DNA from 3 places in the Brenneria uluponensis genome. Region 2 is predicted to be linked to each of the others. Evidence: predicted binding sites of a transcription regulator. Region 2 holds the regulator's gene; each other region holds the start of a gene.
What was found. Region 2 encodes PurR, which represses purine synthesis genes. Its sites were predicted from a motif close to CANGCAAACGTTTGCNTG; they were not measured.

Region 1 (10,315 bases), 650 kb from region 2:
AGCAGAAATTTATCACCGATATTGAGGAAAACTTTACCTTCCTTGAAGGTGGAAACGCGGATTTTGGGACCCTGGAGATCGCCAAGAATAGCGACATGACGGCCAAGTCTGGCCGCAATTTCACGAACTTTATTGGCACGGATTATATGATCTTCGGGGATGCCATGAGAAAAATTCAGGCGGACTACATTCGCGCCTGCGGCAATAATCTTTTCCAGATTATTGTCGCGGTCAGTAGCCGGCCCCAGTGTGGTAACAATTTTGGTTCTTCTGAGCCGTCTGGACATGTATAACTCCGTTGACTAGTGAAGCTGTTGTAGTGCGGTAACGTCGGATAACGCGAATGAAATACTACTTTTACAATAAAACTATTTCACCATTGTTATCCGGATGCCGTGAGGTTATTGATTATTATATGGGTGAGCTGCCCGTACCGCTAAAAGAAGTACACCCTCACCCTGCATCATACCAAATTAACCAAAGGGTTTGCTGAATCGTTCTTCCTTATCAAAACGCGATTCTCGTAATGCTTCCTTGACACGCTTCAAGTTATCCCGGAATTTTGCGCCGCGACGCAAGGTAAATCCGGTGGCCAGCACATCAATCAATGTAAGCTGGGCAATTCGCGATACCATTGGCATATAGACATCGGTATCTTCCGGTACTTCCACGCGTAGAGTGAGTGAGGCTTCCCTGGACAGCGGTGTATCGTCTGAGGTAATGGCGATAACGGTGGCATCGTTTTCACGGGCCAGATGTGCCATTTCCACCAGGCTTTTCGTGCGGCCGGTGTGCGAAATCAACACCACTACATCGCCTTCACCCGAGTTCATGCAGCCCATACGCTGCATCACCAGATCATCAAAGTAAACCACCGGAATATTAAAACGGAAAAATTTATTCATGGCATCGTGAGCGACGGCCGCCGACGCACCAAACCCGAAGAAAGAGATCTTTTTGGCTTGCGTGAGCAGATCCACGGCGCGATTGATGGCAGCAATATCCAGACAGGATTTCACGTGTTCCAATCCCGCCATGGTGGATTCAAAGATCTTACTGGTGTAGGCCTCCACCGTATCATCTTCTTCTACATTGCGGTTCACATAAGGTGTGCCATTAGCCAGACTTTGGGCCAGATGTAGTTTAAAATCAGGGAAACCTTTGGTCTCAAGGCGGCGACAGAATCGATTGACCGTGGGTTCACTGACTTCAGCCACACCGGCCAGTGTGGCGATACTGGAATGAATGGCTGTCTGGGGTGATGCGAGGATGACTTCAGCCACTTTTCGTTCAGATTTACTCAGCAGCTCCAGATAGCTCTGGATTTTTTCCAGCATATTCATAAGACAAAGACCATCTATGGTATTTTCGATTTCAGCCAAAGGTGAAACCAATACGGGGTTTGTGGAAATATACTACGGCCCTGTAAAGGTTGTTAGAGAACAACATGCGAAGTTATGTGCTTTTTTTCCAGAACATGACTTGTGTCTAACTTTCAGAATAGTAATCAACTGTCATAAAAGACAGAAAATTTCTTTTTTTGATGATTTTGTAGCCTATTTACCCGTGTTTACACCTGCGATATGAAGTATTGTCACATTAGAAGCAATATTTCTTGTTATTTTATTACGGGTTTACTGGTTATAGTCAAAAAGAGTACATTATTACTGTAATAAAATTACAGCATCCTGCTATGAGGAGATTGAAAATGGCGGTAACTTCTACAGCCCAGGCGTGTGACCTGGTGATTTTCGGTGCGAAGGGCGATCTGGCGCGCCGTAAATTGCTGCCTTCACTGTATCAATTGGAAAAAGCAGGCCATATTCACCCGGATACCCGTATTATCGGCGTGGGCCGGGCGGAGTGGGATAAAACCGCTTATATCGAGGTGGTGAAGGAAGCGTTTGATACCTTTCTCAAAGAGCCGCTGGATGCAACATTATGGAAAACACTGAGCGAACGGCTGGATTTCTGCCAACTGGATGTTGAGGATACCGCCGGGTTTGAGCGCCTGGGAGCGATGCTCGATCAAGAAAATCGCGCCACCATTAACTATTTTGCCATGCCGCCCAGCACCTTTGGTGCGATCTGTCGTGGCCTGGGTAAAGCCGGGCTGAACAAAGAACCGGCTCGTGTGGTGATGGAAAAACCGCTGGGTACTGATCTGACGTCGTCACGGGTAATTAACGATCAGGTGGCGGAGTACTTTAACGAATGCCAGGTCTATCGCATTGACCACTATCTGGGTAAAGAAACCGTACTGAACCTACTGGCGCTGCGTTTTGCCAATTCGCTGTTCGCGAACAACTGGGATAATCGCACTATCGACCATGTGCAGATTACCGTGGCGGAAGAAGTGGGGATTGAAGGACGTTGGGGCTATTTTGACCAGGCCGGTCAAATGCGTGACATGATCCAAAACCATCTGTTGCAAATCCTGACTATCATTGCCATGTCGCCGCCATCTGATCTCAGCACTGACCGCATCCGTGATGAAAAAGTGAAGGTGCTGCGCTCGTTGCGCCGTATCGACCGTACCAACGTGCATGAAACCACGGTACGCGGGCAGTATACCTCGGGTTTTGTACAAGGTAAGAAAGTGCCCGGCTATCTGGAAGAAGAGGGCGCCAATAAGTCCAGCAGCACCGAAACGTTCGTGGCGATTCGTGTGGATATTGACGATTGGCGCTGGTCCGGTGTGCCATTTTACCTGCGTACCGGTAAGCGACTGCCGAGCAAATGTTCTGAAGTGGTGGTGTATTTCAAAAATCCGGTGTTGAATCTGTTTCATGATTCTTATCAGCAGTTACCACAGAACAAGCTGATTATTCGTTTACAGCCGGATGAAGGTATTGAAATCCAGATCCTGAACAAGATCCCAGGGCTGGAGCATAAACACCGGTTGCAAACCACCAAGCTGGATCTGAGTTTCTCCGAAACCTTTAATCAACAGCATCTGGCTGACGCCTATGAGCGTTTGCTGCTGGAAACCATGCGCGGCATTCAGGCGCTGTTTGTTCGTCGTGATGAAGTAGAAGAAGCCTGGAAATGGGTTGATTCCATTATGGAAGCCTGGGGCATGGACAATGATTTACCTAAGCCTTATCCAGCGGGGAACTGGGGCCCGGTTGCCTCGGTTGCGATGATTACCCGCGATGGACGCTCCTGGAATGAAGTAGAGTAATGGCGCCGCCACCCTGGTTTTTTGGGGTGGTCGTTTGTCGGGTTTTTTTGTGTAGCTAACGGTGCGGTCGGACATCCGTGGGTAACTGTGGATCCCTGTGGCAGGGGCGCGCCAGACAATTAATGATGCCCCTTGCGGGCATGACTGGAGATTACCCTAGATGAAAAACTGGAAGACCAGTGCGGAACAGATTTTGACAGCCGGTCCGGTTGTTCCTGTGATTGTGATTAACAAGTTGGAACATGCCGTACCTATGGCAAAAGCCCTGGTAGCTGGTGGTGTCCGTGTGCTGGAACTGACACTACGTACTGACTGCGCGGTAGACGCGATTCGCCTGATTGCCAAAGAAGTCCCAGACGCTATTGTCGGTGCCGGTACGGTGACCAACCCACAGCAATTGGCGCAAGTGACTGAAGCCGGTGCGCAGTTTGCCATTAGTCCGGGTCTGACCGAACCGCTGCTGAAAGCGGCTATTGACGGCACCATTCCATTGATTCCGGGTATTAGCACTGTGTCTGAATTGATGCTGGGGATGGATTATGGATTGCGTGAATTCAAATTCTTCCCGGCGGAAGCCAATGGTGGTGTGAAGGCGCTACAGGCCATTGCCGGGCCATTCGGGAAAATCCGTTTCTGCCCGACCGGTGGGATCACACCGAAAAACTATCGTGATTATCTGGCACTGAAAAGCGTGCTGTGCGTAGGGGGTTCCTGGTTGGTACCGGTGGATGCATTGGAAAGCGGTGATTATGCGCGTATCACCGAACTGGCTCGCGAAGCGGTGGCTGGCGCCAAGGCATAAGGCCATATTCCCGCCCAACGGGCGGGAATCTATCGGTTACTCATTCAATTCGTGTTGGTGTCAGACATCCTTTCCCGAAGATAACGCCTGGCCTGATCCACCCATCTTCACGCAGGGGCGTTCAGCCGCTGACTTTCACCGCGCTGGCCGTCGCTTTTGCCAGTTGGACCGCCGCATCCGTATTTTCCGCAGTGGACAGCGCCACGCCCATACGGCGCTTACCGCTAATTTCCGGTTTGCCGAACAGTCGAATCTGGGTATGCGCTTGCAGCGCCTGTTCCAATCCGTGGAAGCGAACGTCATTACTGGTCAGCTCCGGCAGGATCACCGCTGAGGCGGATGGGCCATACTGACGGATGGCGCCAATCGGCAAGCCCAGAAACGCCCGCACATGCAGCGCAAATTCAGACAAGTCCTGAGAGATCAGCGTGACCATCCCGGTATCGTGTGGCCGGGGAGACACTTCGCTGAAAATAACCTCATCACCACAGACAAACAGTTCAACGCCGAACAGACCGAAACCACCCAATGCTTCCACCACTTCGCTGGCAATGTGCCTGGCCCGCGCCAGTGCTTCACTGCTCATCTGTTGCGGTTGCCAGGACTCGCGATAGTCGCCATCTTCCTGACGATGACCGATCGGGTCGCAGAAATGGATACCGTCAACGGCATGGATAGTCAGCAATGTGATTTCAAAATCAAATTGCACTAGCCCTTCCACAATCACTTTGCCACCGCCGGCCCGACCGCCTTCCTGCGCATAACGCCAGGCACGTTCCAGTTGCTGTGGTTCACGAATCAGGCTCTGACCTTTACCAGAAGAGCTCATTACCGGTTTTACAATACACGGGTAACCGATGGCGTTAACCGCCTGATGGAAGCTGGCTTCACTGTCGGCGAAATGATAACGGGAGGTGGGGAGTCCCAGGGTTTCAGCCGCCAGACGGCGAATGCCTTCACGGTTCATGGTCAGCCGGGTGGCTTGCGCGCAGGGCACGACATGATGTCCCTGTTGCTCCAGCGCGACCAGCATGTCGGTGGCGATGGCTTCAATTTCCGGCACGATATAATCCGGACGTTCGCTTTCCACCAACTGCTTTAACGCCTCGCCATCCAGCATGTTAATGACATGGCTGCGGTGGGCAACCTGCATCGCCGGTGCATCAGCATAGCGGTCGACGGCAATGACCTCGATCCCCATACGCTGACATTCAATCGCCACTTCTTTTCCCAGTTCGCCAGAGCCCAGCAACATAACGCGGGTCGCGCCGGGACGCAGAGCCGTTCCCATTGTTAACATAACTTTAGTACCTGATCGGGTTGTAAAAATCGCCGCAGTATAAACGAAAACGTTTGCGTACGCATCCGTACCGGATTATAGCTAAATGCACAGCAACTGTTATCGGGATGCGTGATCACGCCTGGATTCGGATGAAAATTCGTGCCACTCTTTTCCCCCATTGTCTGATGCTCCTGTATAGCGAATTTTATTTTTTCACCAGAAGGAATTACGTGTCATGAAAGCCCCGCGCGCTGAAAAGCGTCCCCATCCATTAACCCGGCATGGAGAAACCCGCATTGATAACTATTACTGGCTGCGCGATGACCAGCGTAACAATCCGGATGTACTGACCTGGCTGGAGCAGGAAAACCGCTATAGCGAACAGGTTATGGCGCCCTGCCAAGAGCAAAAACAGGCGCTCTATGATGAAATGGTGCAGCGTATTCCCCGTGAAGATACCTCCGTACCTTATGTAAAGAATGGCTACCGCTATCAGAACCGTTATGAGTCGGGTAAAGATTATGCGGTTTATCTGCGCCAGCCAGTGTCAGCGACGGAACCGTGGGAAACGTTGCTGGATGGCAACCAACGAGCGGAAAATGGCGACTTTTACGACGTGGGATCACTGGATGTCAGCCCGAACAATCGTCTGATGACGGTTTCGGAAGATTTCCTCTCCCGTCGCCAATATGATGTGCGCCTGCGTGATCTCACCACCGGCGAATGGTTGCCGGACCTGATCGAACATGTTTCGGCTGTCACCGAATGGTCCGCCGATTCCACGGCCATCTATTATGTGCGCAAACATCCGCAGACGCTGCTGCCATATCAGGTTTACCGCCATCGCATCGGCAGCGATCCTCAGCAAGATGTACTGATTTACGAAGAACAGGACGATACCTATTACGTCAGCCTGGAAAAAACCACCTCTGAACGTTACATCCTGATTCATCTCAGCAGTACCACCAACAGTGAAGTCCTGTTGCTCGATGCCCGTGATCCGCAAGCCATGCCACAGATGTTTGTGCCGCGCCGTAAGGATCATGAATATGATCTCGACCATTATGGTGACTATTTTTATCTCCGCTCCAACAGAGAGGGTAAAACGTTCGGCCTGTATCGTGCCACTGACGGGCAGGAGGCGCAGTGGGGGACTCTGATTGCTCCAAGAACGGAATGTATTCTGGAAGGATTCTCGTTGTTCCGCGATTGGTATGTGGTGGAAGAACGGTCGCGAGGGTTGACCCATATTCGCTATATCGATTGGCAGAGTGGTACGGCGCAGTGCATCAATTTTAGCGACCCCAGCTATGTGACCTGGCTGGCGTACAACCCGACGCCGGAAACCTCACGACTGCGCTATGGCTACTCCTCAATGACGACGCCCAGCACACTGTATGAGTTGGATATGGCTACCGGCCAGCAGCAACGATTGAAGCAGGCCGAAGTGAAAAATTTCAACACTGAGGACTATTGTAGCGAGCGACTATGGATTATCGCGCGCGACGGTGAAGAGATACCGGTATCACTGGTATACCATCGCCAGACGTGCCAACTGGGGAAAAATCCGCTGTTGGTGTATGGCTACGGCGCTTATGGCAGCAGTATGGACCCTGAGTTCAGTGTCAGCCGTCTCAGCCTGCTCGACCGGGGGTTTGTCTTTGCGCTGGCCCATATTCGTGGCGGGGGTGAGTTGGGGCAAGCATGGCATGACGATGGTCGTTTGCTAAACAAGATGAACTCTTTCACTGATTTTATCGATGTATCCCAGTCGCTGCTGGCACAAGGGTATGGTGACCCGCAACAGGCGTTTGCCATGGGCGGCAGTGCGGGGGGATTATTGATGGGCGCGGTAGTGAATATGGCACCGGAATTGTTTAAGGGCGTAGTCGCGCAGGTGCCGTTTGTGGATGTATTAACTACCATGCTGGATGAGTCGATTCCACTAACGACCGGTGAGTATGATGAGTGGGGAAATCCGAACCAGCCCGAGTATTACCATTATATCGGCCAATACAGTCCCTATGATGGTGTGAAGGCCCAGCATTACCCACACATGATGGTGACCACCGGCTTACATGATTCTCAGGTGCAATACTGGGAACCGGCAAAGTGGGTAGCTAAATTGCGGGAATTTAAAACCGATGACAACCTGTTACTGCTCTATACCGATATGGAATCCGGTCACGGTGGCAAGTCTGGCCGTTTTACACATTATGAAGATATTGCGCTGGAGTATGCGTTTATCCTGATGATTCGGGAGAAGGTCTAGTCAGAGGGTTATTCAGAGTAAACCCGCTGGCGCGGGTTTACTTGTCGTGGCAAGGTTGGGGTTAAACAATGTCTGTTTGTTGGCCTTTTTTGGCACGTTTTTCAGCGCGCTTTTCAGCGGCCGTTTTCTGTGGTTTTTTCTTACCGTCCTTCTTGCTGTCCATTCCTTTACTCATACTCGCCTCTCTTGGTAAAAGTGTGGTTTGCCTGTTCATTAACCTCCTGTTTGCGTACAGATGCAAGCGAAAAAAACAGTTTTTAATGTCTAAAAATGTCATCTGCACACCTCGCTGGATAATGCCACAATCCTGTCATACCACTGCTTGCCGCGCCGCGCTGGAATAGTACTGATGGCTGATGCGTGGTTTGACAAGACATGTCGGGTTGTACCCAATCAGTGGCCGTCTCGACATAACGTAGTCTGGCAGATATGCTGCGGATTCTCCGGGACGCCTCCCGGTGCCACTCTCGTCGCAATATAACTGGAGAAAACCGTGTTTAACCTAAAATCACCTGCCATTTTGAGTACTGCTGCATTAGCGATTACTGTCGTTTTTTCCTCACCGGTGTTGGCGCATGCCCAGCTGAAAAGTCAGGAGCCGGCAGCCAATACACAAGTTAATGTCTCACCAAAAGTATTGAAGCTGAACTTCTCTGAAGATATTGAGCCGGCTTTCACTGGTATTGAACTCACCGGAAGCAATCATCAACGAATTTCAACGGCTAAAACCGAGCTCACGCCAGGGATGCATAATCAGTTGAGCGTCGTATTGGCAAAACCGCTGTCGAGTGGACGTTATCAGGTGAAGTGGCATGCGTTGTCAGTTGATGGTCATAAAACCAAAGGAGCCTATACCTTCCGCGTGAAGTAGATCATGACGCTAGAAACCTTGTACATCCTGTTACGCTGGCTGCATTTTACCTCGGTGATGTTACTGACGGGCAGTGCATTTTACAGCGCATTGCTTTCACCTAAGCATTTCAGGCCGCAATTGGCTGCACGTTTGCACTCGATCCTGATGAGCATGGTCTGGCTGGCGTTGTTGAGCGCCAGCGCACTGCTGGCAGTGCAAACCGGACTAATGAGCGGTGACTGGCATAACATCGCTGACTGGGAAACATGGCAAGCGGTGCTGGGCACCGAGTTCGGTATGGCATGGCGCTGGCAGATAATCCTGCCGCTCATCGCCGGTATTGCATTTACCTTGCATGGCGAGGTGCGACAACGAGTATTGTTGGTATCCGGTCTCGCTCAACTGTGTGGGTTAGCGTTTGTCGGACATGCAGTGATGCTGGATGGTTGGCCTGGCGCACTACAGCGTATCAATCAGGTTGTGCATCTGATCGCCGCTTCATTTTGGGTAGGCGGGCTATTGCCACTATTGATTCTGATGCGGGATAGACAGATGCAAAACCGCACCGATGCTATATGCATCATGATGCGTTTCTCTCGTTATGGACATCTGGCTGTGGCGCTTGTCATCGTGACCGGGATCATCAATAGCGTAATGATCCTTGGCTTGCCACTGGTTAGCTTCGCCCTTTACAGCCAGCTGTTGTCGGTGAAGATTTTTCTTGTCGCACTAATGGTAATGATAGCCCTGGCTAATCGTTACTGGCTGGTTCCTCGTTTGCGGCAGGAAAGCGCAACGGCACGGCACAAGCTTATACGCCTGACGCAACTGGAACTTGCTCTCGCGACAGTGGTACTCATGCTGGTCAGCATTTTTGCCACTCAGGCACCGGCTTGATACCCGCCAATGGCCAGCATGGCAGTATCTTTCACCTGATGATGCAGATGCACATGGCATTACTTGGCTTTCGGCTCATAGGGCAGGGTGGAAAATTGGAGTGACAGTTGGCGGTAATAACTCACCTGTTCACGAAAATAGCTGCGTAGATGCTCCGGCTGTTGTTGCTCAATCTCCTGAGGAATGACCGGCATATTATAACGCTCTTTGAATGCCACACCGGAAGCGGCCAGATCCACATTTACCTTTTCCATCTCTTCGAATGGAAGTTCCGCCAGATTGTGACTCATACTGATATTCCTCTGTCTATTACAGTTACACATGCCGCGCACAGAAAATAAATCAGTCCCCGACAAATGGCAAGGAGTAGGTAGAATAAGAACACTTACGCTATGTAGGGAAATTAAGCTAAAACAATGGCATTAATTATAACGAACTATGCAGGTAATAATTAATGACCCCAGTGGAAAATGAGTCTGGCAACTTATTGTTTGCACTATTTTTTATACCCCAAATAATTCGAGTTGCAGGAAGGCGGAAAGAGAGTGAATCCCGAGGAGCTTACTCAGGTAAGTGATTCGGGTGAACGAACGCAGTCAACACACCTGCAACTTGAAGTATGACGGGTATATATTTCTATTGGTTAACGTATGCCTATATGCAGTGCTGCCAGACAATACCTGCTATGCCTGTCGCCTTTCAGGGGGTAAGCGAGGGTGGCGACATCGGGTTGATGATCTGTTTTTAATTTTATTATTTCAGTGCATACTGAAAGCAGTACCAGTCACTTGGCCAGTAAAATAAGGGGTTGTCATGTTAAAAAAAGCGATGGTTAATCAGTTGAACGATCAGCTCAACCTGGAGTTTTACTCTGCAAATTTGTATTTGCAGATGAGCGCCTGGTGCGGCGACAAAGGGTTTGAAGGCGCATCCCTATTTTTGAAATCGCAATCGCAGGAAGAAATGCAGCACATGCATCGGCTGTTTAATTATCTGAATGATACCGGCAGTATGCCTGTGCTGGG
Region 2 (10,315 bases):
TGTCTTCACAGCCACGGGGCTCTGCTGAGTATAGTGTTAGACGAGTAACCGTTATGCGTATTTTGAGCCTTTTTTCGAGGCATTTCTCTTATGCCTGCCATGGTTGGTAGGCGTGAAAACTGGTTGAGGTCGTCTTCTGTTTTAATGTCTTTGACCCGTTCGGCGGTGAGCGCCTTGAGTTTCTTTCGTTCATAGTGTGACTGTCTTCGTTTCCAGGATAAATATAATGAAAACAAACAATTATACAGTTTAAATTACAGTTTTTAACGTTAACAAAAAAACACATTTTATCTATAATTTTTTCTTACTTGATGGGTGTTGATATAAAAAATCATTTTTTTATTTATTTTTAGCTAAATACTCTGATTTTTTTTTGCTCTCCATTCTTGTAGAAATTAAATATTATTATTGATTTGTTTTATGAAATTTTATGTTTTCAGTGGAAATGAATATAGAATAAATGCTTTAGACCTGCTAATGTTTTTGTGCATGCAGCGCATTTGATTTTACCGGGAAAGTAGTAGTTATCCTTGAACTCAGGAAGAGGTGGCAGTATGTCAATTCTGACAGAATGCACTGGAAATGATATTGGTGCTTATTGTAATATCTTCGTTGAAGAATATGAGAATGATTTAATCAAAAATCATCATCTCAGCCAGTCTGAAGCACATAAAAAAGCTATTGATGTATTTAATTCTTCGTTTCCTGATAATCGAGCTGAGAAAAACAACTCTCTTTTACGCATTAACAAAATGCTAAATGATAAATCCTATCATGTTGGTTATATATGGCTTCTTTATTTCCCAAAAGAACAGTCAGTATTTATTATGGATTTCTATATTCTTCATGAATATCGTAATAAAAAAATCGGCTATGAAGCCATGAATGATTTGATATCAATGATCGGACGTTCCAATGTGACGATGATAAAACTACGTGTTGAGCCTGAAAATCAGGCAGCAATTGGTTTATACAAAAAAATAGGTTTTGATATTACCGGCATAAATATGGTCCGCAGGATAACCTTAAAGGTTGGAGAGAATGATATATCAAACAAGTGAGAGTATTAATAATGGAAATATTTTTTTAAAATTTAATGATTTCATAAAAAACAATAGCGTCTATATAAAAATAGAAAATATGAATCAGGGTGGTTCAATAAAAATAAAAACTGCTATAGCTTTAGTCGATGCAGCAGAAAAAATGCTGGATTAAAAGAGAAAAAATATGTTATTGAATCTAGCTCAGGAAATCTGGGAATCACATTAAGCATCATCTGTGCAGCAAGAAAATATAAATTCACGTGTGTTGCTGATAAAAATACGTTGCCTCATACTATCAAGGTCATGAAGGCATATGGTGCTGAAGTGATTGTCATCGAAAAACCTGATCCAGAAAAAGGCTATCTCGGTAGTCGACTCAACTATATCAGGAAAACATTGATGTCAGATAATAATTTGGTGTGGACTAATCAATATGAATGTCCCGATAATAGCGAAGCCCATGCAAGATTGACGGCCAGAGAATTACTGATTGAATTTCCTGTTATTGACTACCTTTTTGTCGCAGCAGGAACGACGGGTACATTGATGGGATGTGTCCAAACTATTACTGAAGAATCACCAGCAACAAAAATTATTGCTGTTGATACTGAAGGGTCGGTCATTTTTGGTACGCCGCCAGCACCGCGCTATATTCCCGGTATGGGAGCCAGTGTCCCTCCGCCATTATTTGACAGTAAGAATCTGTTCGACATGGTACAAGTGTCAGAAATGGATACGGTGCAGACCTGCCGGATGGTCGCACAGCGCTACGGTTTTCTTGCCGGTGGTTCAACAGGAACTGTGCTGACTGCCATTCAGCACTATAGTCATAAAATTCCCACCGGTTCAGTGGTCGCCATGATTAGCCCGGATGGCGGAGAACGCTATATCGATACCATCTATTCCGACGAGTGGTGTCGACAAAAAGGCTTATTGCGACTTTTTGGCGACTGGAACACGATTTACCGTCGTTTTAATCTTTGGTCGAAAAAAGGTGTTCTTCTTCAATTATTCACGGCATTGAAGCAATCACCTGATTTTGAATGGGCATTTATTGACGGCAGCATTGTCAGCGCTCATCAGCACGCCACTGGGGCATCCACAGATGAGAGTGAATCGATTGGTAAAAGCCGTGGTGGAAATACAACAAAAATCCATTTAGCCGTGGACAGTTATGGTTTACCTATTTTTCGGGCACAGTAACGGAGGGTTAATCGCCTATGAGCTGGCGCGGAAATTACAGTCCGCAAGCGGGTATTCACTGTCTCATTTGTTTCTTTCTGCCAGCTGCTCAGCGGCTGATCGCAAAGTGACAGCGAGGCGTTCAGCGCTGAATGACGACGCGTTAATCAGCGAATTAGTCAGCCTTAATGGTACGCCACCAGCACTGCTGGCGAACAAAGAGATGATGGAACTTTATCTCCCTATTCTGCGCGCCGATTTTGCTATTTCTGACAGCTATCGCTATTGTTCTACGCCACGCCTTAAGAGCGCGACAACAGTCTTTTACGGATTACAGGATGACAGTATGTCGTTGAATGAGATAAACGGCTGGCAGAAAATTATTCATGGAAACGTCGATTTTGTTCCCATTAATGGCGGGCATTTTTTTATTCATGAAAGGCTGGCGCAGGTTATTTCACACATCAAACGCTATCTATGATCTACAGACGCCAGCGAAAATCTGTGAAATAAGAATTGGTACGACCGAGTGGACTCGAACCACCGACCCCCACCATGTCAAGGTGGTGCTCTAACCAACTGAGCTACGATCGTATACCAAGAATGGTGCGTTCTAATGGACTCGAACCATCGACCCCCACCATGTCAAGGTGGTGCTCTAACCAACTGAGCTAAGAACGCATTTTCAAAACATTGCCGCCAGAGTAGCGGCGGGGACGAATATTAACGGGCTATATCGCCGCTGGCAAGGAGAAAAACATAAAAATTGTCTGCTTACCAGTCTGATTGTCGAGCTTATATGCAGTACGCCGTTTTTTTCGTCACACCCTCTGTTTTATCGAGATGCGCGAGTTAGGATCAGGGATGCAGGCTGTCGTTGTAACCAACGGATGCGCGTTACCATCATGATGGCTGAGGATGTCAGCCCGATAATGAAGCCGCACCAAAAGCCGGCAGGTCCCATTCGGGGAACAATTAGGTCGGTCAGTGCCAATGCATACCCGCTGGGTAATCCTAATATCCAGTAGGAAACAAAGGTAATGAAGAAAATAGAGCGGGTGTCTTTATAGCCACGCAGGACACCGCTACCAATGGTTTGAACGGCATCAGAAATCTGATACACCGCTGCCAGCAACATTAAGTGTGATGCCACCGCAACGACATCCGGATTTTTGTTATAGAGCATGGCAATGGGTTCACGCAGTGTGATAGTAAAAATAGCGGTGCAAATTGCCAGCACAATTCCAGATGCAATACTGGTATGGGCCGCGACACGAGCATCGGCTACAGAGCCTTCTCCCAGTCGATGTCCGACACGGATGGTAGCCGCAACACCAACGGAAAGCGGCAGTACAAACATTAGCGAACTGAAGTTGAGGGCGATCTGATGACCAGCGACATTCACCACACCCAGTGGGAGTACCAGCAAGGCAACAATGGCGAACTGCGTGACTTCGAACAGAATTGCCAAGGCAATAGGTAAGCCGAGTCCCCACAGTCGCTTTAACGCCTGCCAGTCTGGCCTGAGTGACGAATGATGTTGGCGGATATCCCGCAGCCAGCGGGCCTGGCGAGTATAAGCGGCCAATAAAAGCATCATAATCCAGTATACGGAGGATGTCGCCACACCACAGCCTACGCCACCCATTTCAGGCATACCCAATTTACCGTGAATAAAGACATAGTTAATCGGGATGTTAACCAATAACCCGATGAAACCAATAGCCATTCCCGGTTTCGTTTTTGACAACCCCTCACACTGACCGCGTAAAACCTGATAAAACAGATATCCTGGCACACCCCACGCAAGAGCATGAAGGTAATCAATTGCCTTCTCGGCCAGTTCCGGCGGGCCATTGTGCATCAAGTGGATTACGTACTGCCCCTGATACAGAACTATCATGGTGACAACAGAAATGGCACTCGCCAGTAAAAAAGATTGCTGTACTTGATGAGCAATGCGATTTCGCCGTCCAGAGCCGTTCATTTGCGCAACGACAGGCGTTAGCGCCATCAGTAAGCCATGGCCGAATAAAATGGCTGGTAACCAGATGGACGTTCCTACCGCTACTGCGGCCATGTCGGTTGCGCTATAAGAACCCGCCATAATCGTATCGACTACGCCCATTGAGGTCTGGGAAACTTGCGCAATGATGACAGGAATCGCCAGCGTTAATAATTGACGCGCCTCCGACAGATACTTCTGCACGAACACACCTTCCTAATAGGATCGATAGATATCTCAACCAGAGAGAAAGACAATCATCCTTTTTTACATGAAAAGAGCGGGCATTGTAACGATTTATCAGCAGTAAACCAATGAATTACCATTTCTCTCTGTTCTATTGAGATTATGTTGCAATGCTGAAAAATTCGCTGATTCAATAGCGCTTTTACTCGGTAATCAAGTTTGGTTTTCTTTTTAATATCGTGCAAACTGCCTGGATAATGTTGAAATCAAGTCGGTATCAATGGATATGGTCCGTTGACACTGCATTTTTTAAACGAATTTAAGAGGCACTCCGCATGTTTACCGGTATTGTTCAGGGCACGGCTCCTGTTGTGTCCATTGATGAAAAAACCAATTTTCGCACGCACATTGTTCAATTTCCGCCTGAAATGTTATCAGGGTTGGTGCCAGGCGCATCTGTTGCTCATAACGGTTGCTGCTTGACCGTGAGCGCGATTGAAGGGGCGCGAGTCAGTTTTGATTTGATGAAAGAGACACTGCGTTTGACCAATCTCGGTAACTTGAACGTAGGTGATTCAGTTAATTTAGAGCGTGCTGCCAGGTTCGGTGATGAAGTCGGTGGGCATGTTATGTCGGGCCACATCATCTGTACGGCAGACATCGTTAAAATTCTGACTTCGGAAAATAATCACCAGATCTGGTTCCGAATGTCGGATGATGCCTTGATGAAATATGTACTACACAAAGGGTTCATTGGTATTGACGGTATCAGCTTGACTATTGGTGAAGTTACTCGCAGTCGTTTCTGCGTGCATCTTATCCCTGAAACGTTAAACCGGACTACGCTGGGGCAGAAACGATTGGGTGATCGTGTGAATATTGAGATTGACCCACAGACACAGGCGATCGTGGATACGGTTGAGCGTGTATTGTTGAATCAATCTCACCGTCAACAAGATCCGGCCACAGAAGCAACAGAATAAAATAGTGTAGCCGTCAGCATAAAGCTGGCGGCCAAGTCAATCCGTCAGTGGGGGACGCGTATCCCACCTTCAACGCCGTCAACACTGAATAGCACCTGCCACAGTTGAATATCCCGTGCGCGAAAGGCGCCAGCACAGGCGTTCAGATAGTAACTGAACATGCGGTGGAATTTTTCAGGGTAATTCGCTGACAGTTCGGACCAATGTTGCTGGAAACGTGCATGCCAAGTCATCAGCGTTCGATCATAGTCAGCCCCAAAGTTGTGCCAGTCTTCCATGACCAGATAAGGTTCACTGGATTGGGCAATATGTCGGACCGACGGTAGGCAACCATTAGGGAAAATATATTTGTTGATCCAGGGGTCGACTTCAAGATTCGTTTTGTTGGCACCGATAGTATGTAGCAGAAAGAGGCCGTTGGGCTTCAGGGTTTTACGTACCAGTTGGAAATAAGTATCGTAATTTTTGGGGCCGACGTGTTCAAACATACCAACAGAAACGATGCGGTCGAACTGGAGATTCAGATCGCGATAATCCTGTAATAAAATCGTGACATCCAGTTCCTGGCATCGCTGCTGAGCCAGTTTCTGCTGCTCACGAGAAATAGTGACACCTGTGACCGATACACCGTAGTGACGGGCTGCAAATGCCGCTAGTCCGCCCCAACCACAGCCAATATCCAGCAGTGTCATGCCGCGACGCAGCTGTAACTTTTCGCAAATCATACGAAGTTTGTCTTCCTGAGCTTGTTCCAGGGTGTCTGCCTGTTTCCAGTAACCACAGGAATATTGCATGTATGGATCAAGCATCAGTGAGAAAAGATCATTGCCGAGGTCGTAATGCTCTTTCCCTACAATCCAGGATCGTCTCTTTGATTGAAGATTGATGACTCGTGCAAGTAGAATCCGTATCAAATCGCGCCAGCGCTGCGGTATTTTTTCTTCCAATCCGGCTCGCAGTACCCGATGGAAAAACATATCCAGACGTTCACACTCCCACCAGCCGTCCATGTAACTCTCACCAAGACCTAAAGAGCCTTCACGCAGAATGCGTTTATAAAAATCGGTATTCTTGACAGTGATATCAAAAGGTCGCGAACCATTAATAGTGATGTCAGCCATTGACAGCATTTCATGCACAATCTGGAACCAGGACGTATTATGCCTACCCAGCTCCTCTATATAAGACGAACTCATAATCTCTCCCTACCTTGCCATTTGAATTACAGCAAGGAACAACATAGACAATTTTCACCTGTAATAAGAATCGGTGGATGCTTATCCATCGTTTACCCTCTGAACTATTTCAGAGAAATAAATAAGAGAAACGTTGGTATGGAAAGCACCTATCCAAATTAGACGACGAAGGCGTTCGGCAGTCTGAGTATAAGGATAGTAAAACTATTCAGTATGTCTTGTTTGCCTGTTATGTTCACATAAGGCAATAGCAAGTCTATGACTGCTTCAGCCTGTGGACAAGCATAAATAGTCTGAAGCAGTGGTTAAAAATTTAATGAAATAAGGCAGCAATAAGTAAATTGTCTGAATTAACGGCGATAATCACGGAACGGACCATCTGCGACAGAGCGTCGTTCAATCAAGGTAGGGTGGACTTCAATGACCTGTGCTTCTTCACGTTTGCTGACAATGCGATCCAGTAGCATAGATAATGCGGACTGTCCCAAACGCTCTTTGGGTTGATGCACCGTTGTCAGCGCTGGTGTGAAATAGCGAGAGTGCCGTACATTATCATACCCGATCACCGAAATATCCTGCGGTACACGTAAGCCGAGTTCGTCAGCTGCACAGATTGCCCCCATGGCCATGATGTCACCACCACAGAAGACGGCTGTTGGGTGATGCTTTTGTGCCAGTATCTGATGCATGGCTTTATAGCCGGATTCCGGTTCAAAATCGCCTTGAACAATCCACTCTTCATGTATTGTGATATGCGCTTCTTTCAGGGCCTTAAGAAAACCCAAGTAACGCCCGCTACCCGTATTCCGCTCTTGCAGACCGGGAATGGCGCCGATGTCGCGGTGACCACGCTCAATCAGGTAACGACCTGCCATATAGCCACCTTCAAAAGCGTTATCAATAATGGTATCGGTAAAATCACTGTGCCCCTTGCCCCAATCCATCACGACCATAGGAATGTTACGGTAATCTTCCAGCATGGAAAGCAGTGCTGGTGGATATTCAGCGCACATTATCAGTAATCCATCTACTCGTTTTTGTGCCAGCATAGAAAGATAAGCACGTTGCTTATCCAGATTGTTGTGGGAGTTACACAGAATTAGTGTGTATCCTTTTGCGTAGCAACTATTCTCAACAGATTCGATAATTTCTGCAAAGTAGGGTGCCTCACTTGAGGTCGCAAGCAGTCCAATGGATTTTGTATGATTAACTTTCAAGCTGCGGGCAACGGCACTTGGCGAATAATGTAATTCTTTGATGGCTGCCCTTACGGCGGCTTTAGTATCTTCGGCGACGAAACGTGTTTTATTGATCACGTGTGATACGGTTGTGGTAGAAACACCTGCGCGCTTTGCCACATCTTTAATCGTTGCCATGTAAAATGACTCCTGAACTCACCTGATTACAGCAGTAAGTAAATGGTTAATCGTTTGCCTGCGCGAATAGTTCTCTTTCTGACCACGAAAGCAGAACTTCAGAAGGAGAGAGTCGGCGGTTTAGACCTGAAGGGCAAGGTTGACGCTTTCGACCAACGCAGGATGTGTACAGTAAACTGCAAATTCTGTCCGATTTAATGCAAAAGTGGAAGTGCTAATTCATATTATGTCTGCGATATTCGGAGAGGATTTCTCGATCAAATTAAGAGAAAGTTTCCATATACCCACTACTATTGGTAGTATTTATTGCCTGGCTTGGGGTAATAAACCCATTCTGATTACAATAACGGATGTCAATACTGAGTCTGCAAAGGAGGTATTTATGGATACGGCTCTAAAAATGTCGTTGTTAACCACAGTGTGTGCATTGGCCATTATCATGGCGTTCAGTTTTACAGCCGTGCTGAACTGATAAGCTTTAGTGACGGTGTAAAGCCACTAAATTAGTCATTTTTGGCATGACAAAACAGAAAGACAACGGGACCGGAAGGTCCCGTTGTCAGTTGGAGTATCCCTCGGTGCGGTATACCCAGGTATCTTGAGCTTAACGAGAATGTTACATCAGCGAACAGTCTTTGGCGTGACGACACGGCGTGCGCCGACATAGTGTTCTTGCCAATAATTGCCGCTCAATTTGCTGATCTTGATATCGGAACCTGTCCGCGGGGACTGAATAAAACGTCCATTACCAAGGTAAACCCCGACATGGTCGGCCGCGCCGCGATTACTAATGTGGAAGAACACTAGATCACCTCTTTCCAGCTCACTCTTTTTGATCGGTGCTGCATCACGCAGGTGGAACATTTCATTAGCTGTGCGTGGGATCGGTATTTTTACTACGTCCTTGTAGGCGTAATAGATCAATCCGCTGCAATCAAATCCGGCAGCAGGTGAAGCGCCTCCCCAGTGATAGGGTTTCCCAATCTGTTTTAGCAGCTTATTCATGGCAGTCAATTTGACGTGTTGGTAATGCTTTCTGCGCATAACACTAAGGGGTAGTGCTTTCTTGTGCTTGCTTTCTCTGCTTTTGGTTCGTGCCGCTATTTTTCTATCTTGCGTTCTGTGATGTGTGGGCTCATGTCTTTTCGATGCCACATGCTTGATTTCTGTTGCTTTAGTCTCATGGTTTTTTGTGCGATGTTTGGTCGAGGGTCTAGTCAGATGTTTGGGATGAGCGGCTGAGTTTCGTGTGGCTTTGCTGTGGGAATGTGCTGTTTTAGTCGTTTTTAGCGAGTATCCCTTACTGCCCCTCTCTTTTTTATCGTGTGTCGGTACTGTGGCTTTTTTGGTGTTTTTGGACGGTTTGTTTTTTCTTGTATCAACCGTGTCAGTTACGCCCACATTGAGCTTATGCAGGGAAACCGCCACGGCGTGTGGTGCGGCTTGTGCCAAATTAAAAAACAGGTTGCTAAAAAATAACAAGAAAAAGGTAACAAATAACCGCATAATTATTATGACTGAATGTCGTCCTCAATCGCTCGATTTCCACAGTATTCCTGAAAATGGGACGATAAAAAAGTGAGAATAGCCGTTTTATTACAACAAAATAGTGAAAAATCGTTAACGAGTGTAATTATGGTGTGATTATCATCAGTTTCTGCATCAGATTTCACCAATCATTATCTAATAATAGCCCTAGTTTAAAACCCTACAAAAGATAACGTTTTTTTGTGACTGCCGCTATCGTTACAATACAAAAGAGTCAATGTGATATTGGCAATATTTATAACTGATGCTGATGGCGGCGGATCAACCGTATAGCCATCACGTGCTTGAGGAAGCAATAGAATGACGACAACGACAATTGAAAAAATTCAGCTCCAGATCGCTGAAAACCCTATCCTGCTATATATGAAAGGTTCTCCAAAACTGCCAAGCTGTGGCTTTTCTGCTCAGGCGGTACAGGCGTTGTCAGCATGCGGCGAGCGTTTTGCTTATGTTGATATTTTGCAGAATCCAGAAATTCGTACAGAATTGCCCAAATACGCCAATTGGCCCACTTTCCCTCAGTTATGGGTAGACGGTGAACTGGTCGGTGGATGCGATATCATCATTGAAATGTATCAGCGTGGTGAGTTACAGCAACTTATCAAGGATACTGCAGAAAAATACTCGTCCCAGAAAGATGGTCAGCAACAATAAATCAACACTATGTTATTTTATACGCGATGATTTTCAGGCGGTAACCACCGCCTGAAAATCTCAATCTTCGCTATGGGCAGGTGAAGGTTCTGCCTCGGGTTGCGTGGCTGTTGGCCATCCCCCCATTCGTTTCCAGCGATTT
Region 3 (10,315 bases), 500 kb from region 2:
GGTCCGTATAAAACCTGGCATAACGTGGATGCGACACTGCTTGATTCACTGAGAGACGGCACTATTCTGATCAATGCCTGCCGTGGCCCGGTGGTAGATAATGCCGCCCTGCTCAATGTGCTCAAACAGGGGAAAAAACTTAGCGTAGTGCTGGATGTCTGGGAACCTGAGCCCGAGTTATCAACGGAACTATTAAGTCTGGTCGATATCGGTACTGCCCATATCGCTGGCTATACATTGGAAGGCAAAGCGCGCGGTACAACCCAGGTATTTGAGGCCTGGAGCCGTTTTATCGGCCAACCACAGCAGGTGGCATTGTCATCCTTATTACCGGCACCGGAGTTTACTGAAATCACGTTAACCGCCTCGCTGGATGAACGGCTGTTAAAACGGCTGGTGCATCTGGTGTATGATGTCCGCCACGATGATGCATTGTTGCGTCAGGCGGCACCTATTCCCGGTGGTTTTGATCGGTTACGCAAATTCTATCAGGAACGTCGGGAGTGGTCGTCACTGCATGTCATTTGCGTTGACCAGGGCAGTGCAGAACTGTTGAAGCAGTTAGGATTCAATGCTGTGGTCCAGGGTGAACGCTAGTCATTAGTTTATCAACGAATTCGTTTTTTCAGGCGGTGTCTTCACCGCCTGAGGTGTTTTATAAAAAGGTTGGGGGAGAAGAACCACATGTCCAATGGCTGGAATATAGCGGTGCTTGGCGCGACGGGCGCAGTAAGCTCTGCGTTGCTGGAGTTATTGCAGGAACGTGAATTTCCAGTGGGTGAGCTGTATCCGCTGGCCAGTGAACGCAGTGCGGGGGAAGTTATACGGTTCAATGGTCGCTCCAGACCGGTTGAAAATGTCGCAGACTTTGATTGGTCACAAGCGCAACTGGCTTTCTTTGTCGCCGGACAGGAGGCCAGTTCCCTCTATGCTGACGAAGCGGGGAATGCTGGATGCCTGGTTATTGACAGCAGTGGCCTGTTCGCGCAGGAACCGGATATTCCACTGGTGGTGCCGGGTGTTAATTCGCAGGTGCTGGCTGATTACCGTAATCGTAATATCGTGGCGGTGGCAAGCAGTCTGACCAGTCAGTTGCTGAGGGCCATTAAACCACTGACAGAACAGGCCGGACTTTCCCGCTTGCATGTGACCAATCTGTTATCAGTGTCGGCGCATGGTAAAGCTGCCGTGGACGATCTGGCCGGGCAAAGTGCTCGCTTGCTCAATGGTATTCCGCCAGAACCGGGCATTTTCCCGAAACAACTGGCATTCAACCTATTGCCATTACTACCAGATAATGAAGGAAGTGTAAGAGAAGAACGTCAACTGGTAGATCAAGTGAGGAAGGTGTTGCAGGATGATGGTTTGCCGATTTCGGTGAACTGTATTCAGTCACCGGTGTTCTATGGTCATGCTCAGGTCGTTCATCTTGAGGCATTACGTCCATTATCGGCAGAAGAGGCTCGTGATGAACTGAATCAGGCTGACGATATTGTGCTTAGTGAGGATCAGGATTACCCCACTCAGGTGGAAGATGCTTCTGGCAATATTCATCTCAGTATTGGTTGTCTGCGTAATGATTATGGCGTAGCAGAACTGCTGCAATTCTGGTCGGTGGCGGATAATATCCGCTTTGGTGGTGCTCTGATGGCGATAGAAACTGCTGAACGTCTGGTTGAGGAGTATCTGGGGTAATGACCGAGTTGCAGGTTGATGAAGGGGCGGTATCACTGAAGATTGCCCTGGGAATCGAGTATGACGGCAGCCGCTATTGTGGCTGGCAGCGTCAGGCAGACGTAGAAAGTGTACAAGGTTATCTTGAACGTGCGTTATCACAAGTCGCCAACGAACCGATTACTGTTTTCTGTGCTGGTCGGACGGATGCCGGCGTTCATGCGACGGGACAAGTTGTCCATTTTACAACGCATGCAGTGCGTAAAGATGCCGCCTGGACCATGGGCGTCAATGCGAATTTACCGCCTGATATCGCGGTTCGTTGGGTTAAAACCGTGGACGATGATTTTCATGCCCGTTTTAGTGCTACCGCCCGCCGTTACCGTTATGTCATCTATAATCACCGCTATCGGCCGGCTATCTTGTCTCGCGGTATCACACATTTTTACCTGCCACTGGATGCGGAACGTATGGAACGAGCGGGGCAGTGTCTGTTAGGGGAACATGATTTTACCTCGTTTCGCGCGATGCAATGTCAGTCCCGTACGCCGTGGCGGAATGTCAAGCATCTAAAGGTCACGCGTTATGGTGACTATATTGTGGTAGATATCAAAGCCAATGCCTTTGTGCATCATATGGTGCGCAATATTGTCGGCAGCCTGATGGAAGTGGGATGCGAAAACCAGCCGGAAGGCTGGATTGCCGATCTGCTGGCGGCCAAAGATCGTTCGTTGGCAGCTGCTACCGCCAAAGCGGAGGGACTTTATTTGGTGATGGTTGATTACCCGGCGAGTTTTGGTCTTCCCAAACTGGCCATGGGGCCATTATTTCTGGCTGATGACTGATTCTGGTTTATTCGGGAACGGAGTGCGCTGTTGCGCGGAGAGATATCCAATATGATGGAATTTGTACGGTTTGTTATCGATTTTATCTTGCACATTGATGTCCATTTGGCGGAATTGGTAACGCAGTATGGCGTTTGGGTCTATGCCATTTTGTTCATTATTTTATTCTGTGAAACCGGGCTGGTTGTTATTCCCTTCCTGCCGGGGGACTCCTTGCTCTTTGTCGCTGGTGCGCTGGCGGCGTTGCCATCAAATGCACTGGATATTCATCTGATTGTTGTTTTACTGGTGATCGCAGCTATTTTGGGGGATGCGGTGAATTATGCCATCGGATGGTTGTTTGGTGAGAAACTGTTCCGCAATCCTGATTCAAAGATTTTCCGTCGCCGCTATCTGGACAAAACGCATCAGTTTTATGTTCGTCATGGCGGGAAAACAATTATTCTGGCGCGCTTTGTACCGATTGTGAGAACATTTGCGCCGTTTGTGGCGGGAATGGGGCGCATGAGTTACCGGTACTTTGCCGCTTACAACGTGGTAGGCGCATTACTGTGGGTATTACTATTTTCCTATACGGGCTATCTGTTCGGTGATTTACCCTTCGTGCAGAAAAATCTGAAACTGCTGATTGTGGCAATCATCTTCATCTCTATTCTGCCCGGTATGATTGAGTTCTGGCGTCATAAAAGAGCTACGATACACAGTAGTAGGAAATAAGTGGAAAATTATTTTAACGCCCGGTTTGACCAGTTTTTTATCCACAGATCGGCGTCGTTATGCTTTAATGAGCGGCATTTATGGCTATGTTTATGTGGACAGCTATGAGTGTTAATGCCTACTCCTGTTCTTTCAGGTGTTCAGGCATCGCTTTTTCGGCTGCGTTACCATGGAATGGTAGCGCATAAGCAGCGTACTGGCGTACGCCAGGTTCAAGCAGAAAGGTTATCAATGAGCTGGATTGAACGAATTCTTAACAAAAGTAATATCACACCAACCCGCAAGGCGAACATCCCCGAAGGGGTTTGGACTAAATGTGATAGTTGCGGGCAGGTACTTTACCGCGCTGAACTGGAACGTAATCTGGGCGTGTGTCCTAAATGTGACCACCATATGCGTCTGTCCGCCCGTGCCCGTCTCAGCGCCTTCCTTGATAAAGAAGGTGCGATTGAGTTAGGTAGCGAACTGGAACCCAGAGATGTACTGAAGTTTAGAGACTCCAAAAAGTACAAGGATCGTCTGGTTGCTGCACAGAAGCAATCCGATGAAAAAGACGCCATGGTGGTCATGAAGGGGACGCTTTATGATATGCCAGTGGTAGTGGCATCCTTTGAGTTTTCGTTTATGGGCGGTTCCATGGCTTCGGTCGTCGGTGCACGGTTTGTGCGGGCTGTTGAGCAATCGCTGGAAGATAACTGTCCGCTGGTGTGTTTCTCCGCCAGTGGTGGTGCCCGTATGCAGGAAGCGCTGATGTCGCTGATGCAAATGGCGAAAACCAGCGCCGCGTTAGCCAAAATGCGTGAACGTGGACTGCCGTATATTTCAGTCCTGACTGATCCCACCATGGGTGGGGTGTCAGCTAGTCTGGCGATGCTCGGTGATCTGAATATTGCTGAGCCGAAAGCATTGATTGGTTTTGCCGGACCACGTGTTATTGAGCAGACGGTACGTGAAAAGTTGCCACCAGGCTTTCAGCGCAGTGAATTTCTGTTGGAAAAAGGCGCGATTGATATGATCATTCGCCGTCCCGAGATGCGCTATAAACTGGCGACTCTCCTTGCCAAATTGACTAACCATCCCGAGCCGGAGGACATTGCTGAACACCAGCATGTTGCCACTACCGAATCTCAGGATGAAGCCTGATTAAAATGATGAACAGGATGCGCGAGCACTACTGTGTTTCTCCGTGTTCTGTGTCAATGAACCGTAAGTCAGTGAACGGGACTCATGGATAATCTTCAAATACCACAAGCCACGTCGCCTTTGGCCACGTGGCTTCATTATCTTGAGCATCTGCATGCCCAGCCCATTGAACTGGGACTGGAGCGTGTCAAACAGGTTGCCGAAAATCTCCAACTCTTACAGCCTGCCAGCGTCGTATTCACGGTCGCTGGAACCAATGGTAAAGGGACAACCTGCTGTACGTTGGAATCAATCCTGCTGGCCGCCGGGAAGCGGGTAGGGGTTTATAGCTCTCCTCATTTGTTGCGTTATACCGAGCGGGTCCGCATTCAAGGCAAAGAACTACCTGAAGCGGCGCACTGCCAGGCTTTTGCGGATATCAACGCTGGCCGGGATCGTGTTTCTTTAACTTATTTTGAATTTGGTACGCTGGCGGCATTGCAACTCTTCAAACAGGCGCAACTGGATGTGGTCATCCTTGAAGTTGGTCTGGGAGGGCGCTTGGACGCAACCAATATTGTTGATGCTGATGTGTCCGTAGTGACCAGTATTGCACTTGATCACACCGATTGGTTGGGAAATGACCGGGAAAGTATCGGCCGGGAGAAAGCCGGTATCTTCCGTCGTGGTAAACCCGCCGTGGTAGGTGAGCCGGATATGCCGGCATCGATCGCTGTTGTTGCGGAAGAAAAAGGGGCCGTACTGTATCGTCGGGGTAACGAGTGGCGTTTTGTCTCTCAATCAGCCAGTTGGTGTTGGGAAAACGCGTCGCATCAGTTAACCGAACTGCCGCTACCGCATGTGCCGCTGCCAAATGCCGCTACTGCACTGGCCGCGCTGTATTATTCTCCGTTAGACGTAGATGAATCTGCAATTCGACATGGCCTGCAGCAGGCAACTTTGCCGGGACGTTTTCAGATTGTGAACGAAAAACCACTGCTGATTCTGGATGTGGCGCATAATCCTCATGCGGCCGCTTATTTGGCCAGCCGTCTGTCTGCATTACCGCGGAGAGGTAAGATCCGCGCAGTAATGGGGATGCTGGCAGATAAGGATATTCCGGGCACGTTGGCACATTTGAAGCCGCTGGTGGATGAGTGGTATTGCGCTCCGCTGGAGGGCCCGCGAGGTGCCAGTGCCGATGAACTGGCCCGGTATCTTGACACTTGCCGGCAATATCCGGATGTGGTGTCCGCATGGCGACAGGCTATGCAAGAGGCGCTCGAACAGGATATCGTTATCGTTTGTGGTTCTTTCCATACAGTAGCGCATGTTATGGAAGCGCTTGACGGGAGCAGAATGCATGGCGAGTAAATTCCAGAATCGCCTGGTGGGAACCATTATCCTGGTCGCATTGGGTGTCATTGTCCTGCCTGGACTGCTGGACGGTAAGAAAAAACATTACGAAGATGAGTTCGCGGCTATTCCGCTGGTGCCCAAACCGGGTGATGCCGTGGAGGCAGAGTCTATGCCGTCAATTAATCAGTTATTGCCGACTCAGCCGCCGGAAGGTGCCGAAGCTGCGATGCAGGATAAGAATGACGGTTCGACCATGACGGCACCGACAGCGAAAGAAGACGATGGATCTACGAAGCGTGTTTCACACTCGGAAACGCAGTCTGTGCCGGTAGCTGTAGCACCGCCCGTTGTTGTTAAACCTGAACCCAAGCCAGAGATAAAGCCAAAATCGGAAACTAAATCGAAAGAGGTGTTAAAACGGGCTGAAGGGAAACCGGAGACATCAACGCAAGAGCAGACGGCGCCAGCAGGTCAGGCATTTGTCGTTCAACTGGGTGCTCTGAAAAATTCAGACAAAGTGAATGAGATTATCGCTAAATTGCGTCTGTCCGGTTATCGGGCCTATACCACGCCTTCTGTACCGGTAGCCGGACAGATTACGCGAATCTATGTAGGTCCGGATGTATCAAAAGAGAAACTGCAATCATCATTACATGAACTGAAACAACTCAGTGGATTGAATGGTCAGATAAAAACGTACAGCGCACGTTAGAGTGGCAACGGAAGGGGTAAAATGACCTTACCTTTTGCCGGTTTTATTTTGCTGTATTGAATCAAATGATCGGTGTTGCTGTTGCAGGCGTACCCGGATATTACAGCGGGTAATAAAATTTTCGTGCGGGTATCTCTATGGACATTCGACGATTTTTTTATTTGTGCATTTATTGAATTAATGACAGGGAAATCCGCTACGCAAACGTTTTCTTTTTCTGTTAGAATGCGCCGCGAACAGGATGAGCGGTGCTGTCGATAGTTATTGTTCATTATTAGGATAGTTCATGGTTTGGGTTGATTACGTCATTATCGGTATTATCGGATTTTCGGCTCTGGTCAGTCTTGTCCGCGGGTTTATACGTGAAGCGTTGTCGTTGGTTACCTGGGGATGCGCGTTTTTCATCGCAAGCCATTATTATGTGTACCTTGCGGTGTATTTCACGCGGTTTAATGATGAATTGGTGCGTAACGGCATCGCCATTACCATTCTGTTTATTGCGACGTTGATTGTGGGTGCTATTGTCAACTATGTGATCGGTTCGCTGGTTGAACGTACCGGGCTGTCAGGCACTGATCGTGTTCTGGGGATCTGTTTTGGTGCCCTGCGTGGTGTGTTGATCGTCTCTGCTCTGCTGTTCTTTTTGGATACCTTCACTGGTTTTTCACAGAGTGCCGACTGGAAGCAGTCTCAGTTAATTCCGCAGTTCAGTTATATAATCAGGTGGTTTTTTGACTATCTGCAAAGCACGTCGAGTTTCTTGCCGCGGCACATTTAGCCACGGTAGCGCTGATGAGGAAAAGACAACATGTGCGGTATTGTCGGTATCGCCGGTTTTACACCGGTCAACCAGTCGATTTATGACGCATTAACGGTGTTACAGCATCGTGGACAGGATGCCGCAGGCATCGTCACCATTGATGCCTTTAATTGTTTTCGCCTGCGTAAGGCCAACGGCCTGGTAAAAGATGTGTTTGAAGCACGGCACATGCAGCGATTACAGGGTAACATGGGGCTGGGTCATGTGCGTTATCCAACAGCCGGCAGCTCCAGTGCTTCTGAAGCCCAGCCTTTTTATGTCAATTCCCCTTTTGGTATCACACTGGCACACAACGGTAATCTGACCAATGCTCACGAACTGCGTAAACAGTTGTTCGAGCAAGGTCGCCGGCATGTGAATACCACCTCTGATTCTGAAATCCTGCTCAATATCTTTGCTAAAGAGCTGGACCGTTTTCAGCATTATCCGCTGGAGGCTGATAATATTTTTGCCGCTGTTGCCTCAATGCAGCAGCAAATTCGCGGCGCCTACGCTTGTGTCAGCATGATTATTGGCCACGGTATGGTCGCATTCCGCGATCCGAACGGTATCCGCCCTCTGGTGATTGGTAAGCGCACACTGGAAGACGGACATAACGAATATATGGTTGCATCCGAGAGCGTGGCGTTAGATACGCTGGGCTTTGAATTTTTACGTGATGTTGCACCAGGCGAAGCGATTTACATTACGGAAAAAGGGCAACTGTTTACCCGGCAGTGCGCGGAGAATCCGAAGAGCAACCCTTGTCTGTTTGAATATGTCTATTTCGCACGTCCCGACTCGTTTATTGACAAGATTTCAGTTTATAGCGCCCGTGTACGCATGGGGCAGAAATTGGGTGAAAAGATTGCCCGTAATTGGGAAGACCTGGATATTGATGTGGTTATCCCGATTCCGGAAACGTCTTGCGATATCGCACTGGAAATCGCTCGCATTATCAACAGACCTTATCGTCAGGGGTTTGTGAAAAACCGTTATGTTGGCCGCACGTTTATCATGCCTGGGCAGCAGACGCGCATAAAATCGGTGCGGCGTAAACTGAATGCCAACCGGGCTGAATTCCGTGATAAAAATGTACTGCTGGTGGATGACTCTATCGTGCGTGGTACTACGTCGCAACAGATAGTGGAAATGGCGCGTGAAGCGGGTGCTAAACGAGTTTATCTGGCCTCGGCGGCACCGGAAATCCGTTTCCCGAACGTCTACGGTATCGATATGCCCAGCGCGAATGAGCTGATTGCGCACGGCCGCGAAGTAGAAGAGATTCGGCAGATTATTGGTGCCGATGCTCTTATTTTCCAGGATCTTGACGATTTGATTGACGCGGTACGTGAAGATAATCCTGACATTGTCCAGTTTGAGTGTTCCGTATTTAATGGCATTTATGTGACCAAAGATGTGGATCAAGGTTATCTGGATTATCTGGAAGTGCTGCGCAACGATGATGCTCAAGCATTGCGTAGTCAGAGCGAAGTGGAAGACCTGGAAATGCATAACGAAGGGTAAAACCAGAGAGTTGTGACACATCAAAAGGGGAGACGCTGATGCGGACTCCCCTTTATCATTGTTATTCTTGCCAATCACTGGCTGATGCGGCAAAGTCAGCGCAGATCATTTCACCGTATCCAGATGTGGTATGTCAGAGGTCATCTTATGAAACGACTCATCATCGGTATTTCCGGTGCCAGTGGGGTAATTTACGGTATACGTTTATTGCAGGTTTTGCAGTCGGTGGATGGGATAGAAACCCATTTGATCATGAGTCAGGCGGCACGACAAACGCTGTCGCTGGAAACCGATTTGAATGTGAAGGACGTACAAGCGCTGGCAGATGTGGTGCATGATTCACGTGATATCGCCGCCAGCATTTCTTCTGGATCATTTAAAACTGCGGGCATGGTTATTTTACCTTGCTCGATCAAAACCCTTTCCGGAATTGCCCACAGTTATACGGATAGTTTGCTCACCCGTGCGGCGGATGTAATGCTGAAAGAGCGGCGTTCACTGGTGTTGTGTGTGCGGGAAACGCCATTGCATTTAGGTCATTTACGCCTGCTGAATGCCGTTGCAGAGCTGGGGGCTATCATCATGCCACCTGTCCCAGCGTTTTATCATCGCCCACAAACTGTGCAAGATATCATCGATCAAACAGTCAACCGGGTTCTTGACCAGTTTGATATTAGGTTGTCACAAGATCTGTTTACTCGCTGGCAAGGTACGTAATCATTTATTTTATAGTGAAATTTATCTCCGGAAGCGCCTTTTCATGATTAACGGCTGAACACCGCGCATGTAACTATTTTGCCCTAGTTTACTACAGTGCACTATTATGATGCAGTAATGTGATCTAATTTGGTGCAATGTGATCTCTATTCATGCTTTTTTATCCGAAAATATGGCGAATGAAACGTAGGTGGAGAGCTGCCTAATTAATTGATTACATTGATTGATTAGTACAGTAGTGGCCATATTATTTCCCTTTGTTACTGGTATTTATTATGGCACGGAAAGTGCATTGCCATGCTGTAGCAAACACACACATAGTAAATACAATGGCATTATCGACTAAAAAAGCGTTTTGATTCAATGAATAGCTTCGGCGTTCAACCATTTATTGATAAGGGTAACTTTATGAAAAATCTGTTTAAACTTTTGCCTTTAGCGTTGGTATTCGCAACGAGCAGTGCCCTTGCGGAAATACCAAAAGATATAAAAATCGGTACTGATCCAACGTATGCACCGTTTGAATCTAAAAACGCTAGCGGTGAACTGGTAGGATTTGACATCGATCTGGCGAAAGAGATGTGTAAGCGTATGGCGGTTAAATGTACCTTTGTCGAAAGTGACTTTGATGCGTTGATTCCGTCGCTGAAAGCGAAAAAAATTGATGCCATTATTTCCTCTCTGTCTATCACTGAAAAACGTCAGAAAGAGATCGCCTTTACCGATAAACTGTATGCCGCCAATGCTCGTCTGATTGCTAAAAAAGGCGCCAATATTCAGCCGACGGTGGAATCATTGCGTGGAAAACGGGTCGGTGTATTGCAAGCGTCAACCCAGGAAGCT

Region 1: purT (formate-dependent phosphoribosylglycinamide formyltransferase) is a predicted target of PurR. The motif match lies at 5,329-5,346, and genes of this name have one in related genera.
Region 3: cvpA (colicin V production protein) is a predicted target of PurR. The motif match lies at 6,627-6,644, and genes of this name have one in related genera.

What each region holds. Positions count from the first base shown of each region.
Region 1 is NZ_CP135917.1:2,794,974-2,805,288, reverse strand. It holds gene pyk (pyruvate kinase) at 1-287, opposite strand, end outside; gene RS889_RS13120 (MurR/RpiR family transcriptional regulator) at 474-1,343, opposite strand; gene zwf (glucose-6-phosphate dehydrogenase) at 1,709-3,184, shown strand; gene RS889_RS13110 (bifunctional 4-hydroxy-2-oxoglutarate aldolase/2-dehydro-3-deoxy-phosphogluconate aldolase) at 3,345-3,986, shown strand; gene purT (formate-dependent phosphoribosylglycinamide formyltransferase) at 4,108-5,286, opposite strand; gene RS889_RS13100 (S9 family peptidase) at 5,504-7,540, shown strand; gene RS889_RS13095 (hypothetical protein) at 7,602-7,817, opposite strand; gene copC (copper homeostasis periplasmic binding protein CopC) at 8,034-8,411, shown strand; gene copD (copper homeostasis membrane protein CopD) at 8,415-9,290, shown strand; gene RS889_RS13080 (DNA polymerase III subunit theta) at 9,350-9,580, opposite strand; gene ftnA (non-heme ferritin) at 10,104-10,315, shown strand, end outside.
Region 2 is NZ_CP135917.1:2,140,829-2,151,143, forward strand. It holds partial or broken gene RS889_RS09775 (transposase) at 1-236, opposite strand, end outside; gene RS889_RS09780 (GNAT family N-acetyltransferase) at 555-1,061, shown strand; gene RS889_RS09785 (hypothetical protein) at 1,042-1,215, shown strand; partial or broken gene RS889_RS09790 (pyridoxal-phosphate dependent enzyme) at 1,260-1,850, shown strand; partial or broken gene RS889_RS09795 (IS5/IS1182 family transposase) at 1,983-2,231, shown strand; gene RS889_RS09800 (thioesterase II family protein) at 2,218-2,706, shown strand; tRNA gene RS889_RS09805 (tRNA-Val) at 2,743-2,819, opposite strand; tRNA gene RS889_RS09810 (tRNA-Val) at 2,830-2,906, opposite strand; gene RS889_RS09815 (MATE family efflux transporter) at 3,061-4,434, opposite strand; gene RS889_RS09820 (riboflavin synthase subunit alpha) at 4,752-5,399, shown strand; gene cfa (cyclopropane fatty acyl phospholipid synthase) at 5,444-6,595, opposite strand; gene purR (HTH-type transcriptional repressor PurR) at 6,946-7,971, opposite strand; gene cydH (cytochrome bd-I oxidase subunit CydH) at 8,354-8,443, shown strand; gene RS889_RS09840 (C40 family peptidase) at 8,593-9,477, opposite strand; gene RS889_RS09845 (Grx4 family monothiol glutaredoxin) at 9,820-10,173, shown strand; gene rnt (ribonuclease T) at 10,234-10,315, opposite strand, start outside.
Region 3 is NZ_CP135917.1:1,645,480-1,655,794, forward strand. It holds gene pdxB (4-phosphoerythronate dehydrogenase PdxB) at 1-597, shown strand, start outside; gene RS889_RS07680 (aspartate-semialdehyde dehydrogenase) at 685-1,695, shown strand; gene truA (tRNA pseudouridine(38-40) synthase TruA) at 1,695-2,519, shown strand; gene RS889_RS07690 (DedA family protein) at 2,574-3,236, shown strand; gene accD (acetyl-CoA carboxylase, carboxyltransferase subunit beta) at 3,468-4,379, shown strand; gene folC (bifunctional tetrahydrofolate synthase/dihydrofolate synthase) at 4,464-5,732, shown strand; gene dedD (cell division protein DedD) at 5,722-6,429, shown strand; gene cvpA (colicin V production protein) at 6,716-7,207, shown strand; gene purF (amidophosphoribosyltransferase) at 7,238-8,755, shown strand; gene RS889_RS07720 (UbiX family flavin prenyltransferase) at 8,903-9,472, shown strand; gene RS889_RS07725 (lysine/arginine/ornithine ABC transporter substrate-binding protein) at 9,881-10,315, shown strand, end outside.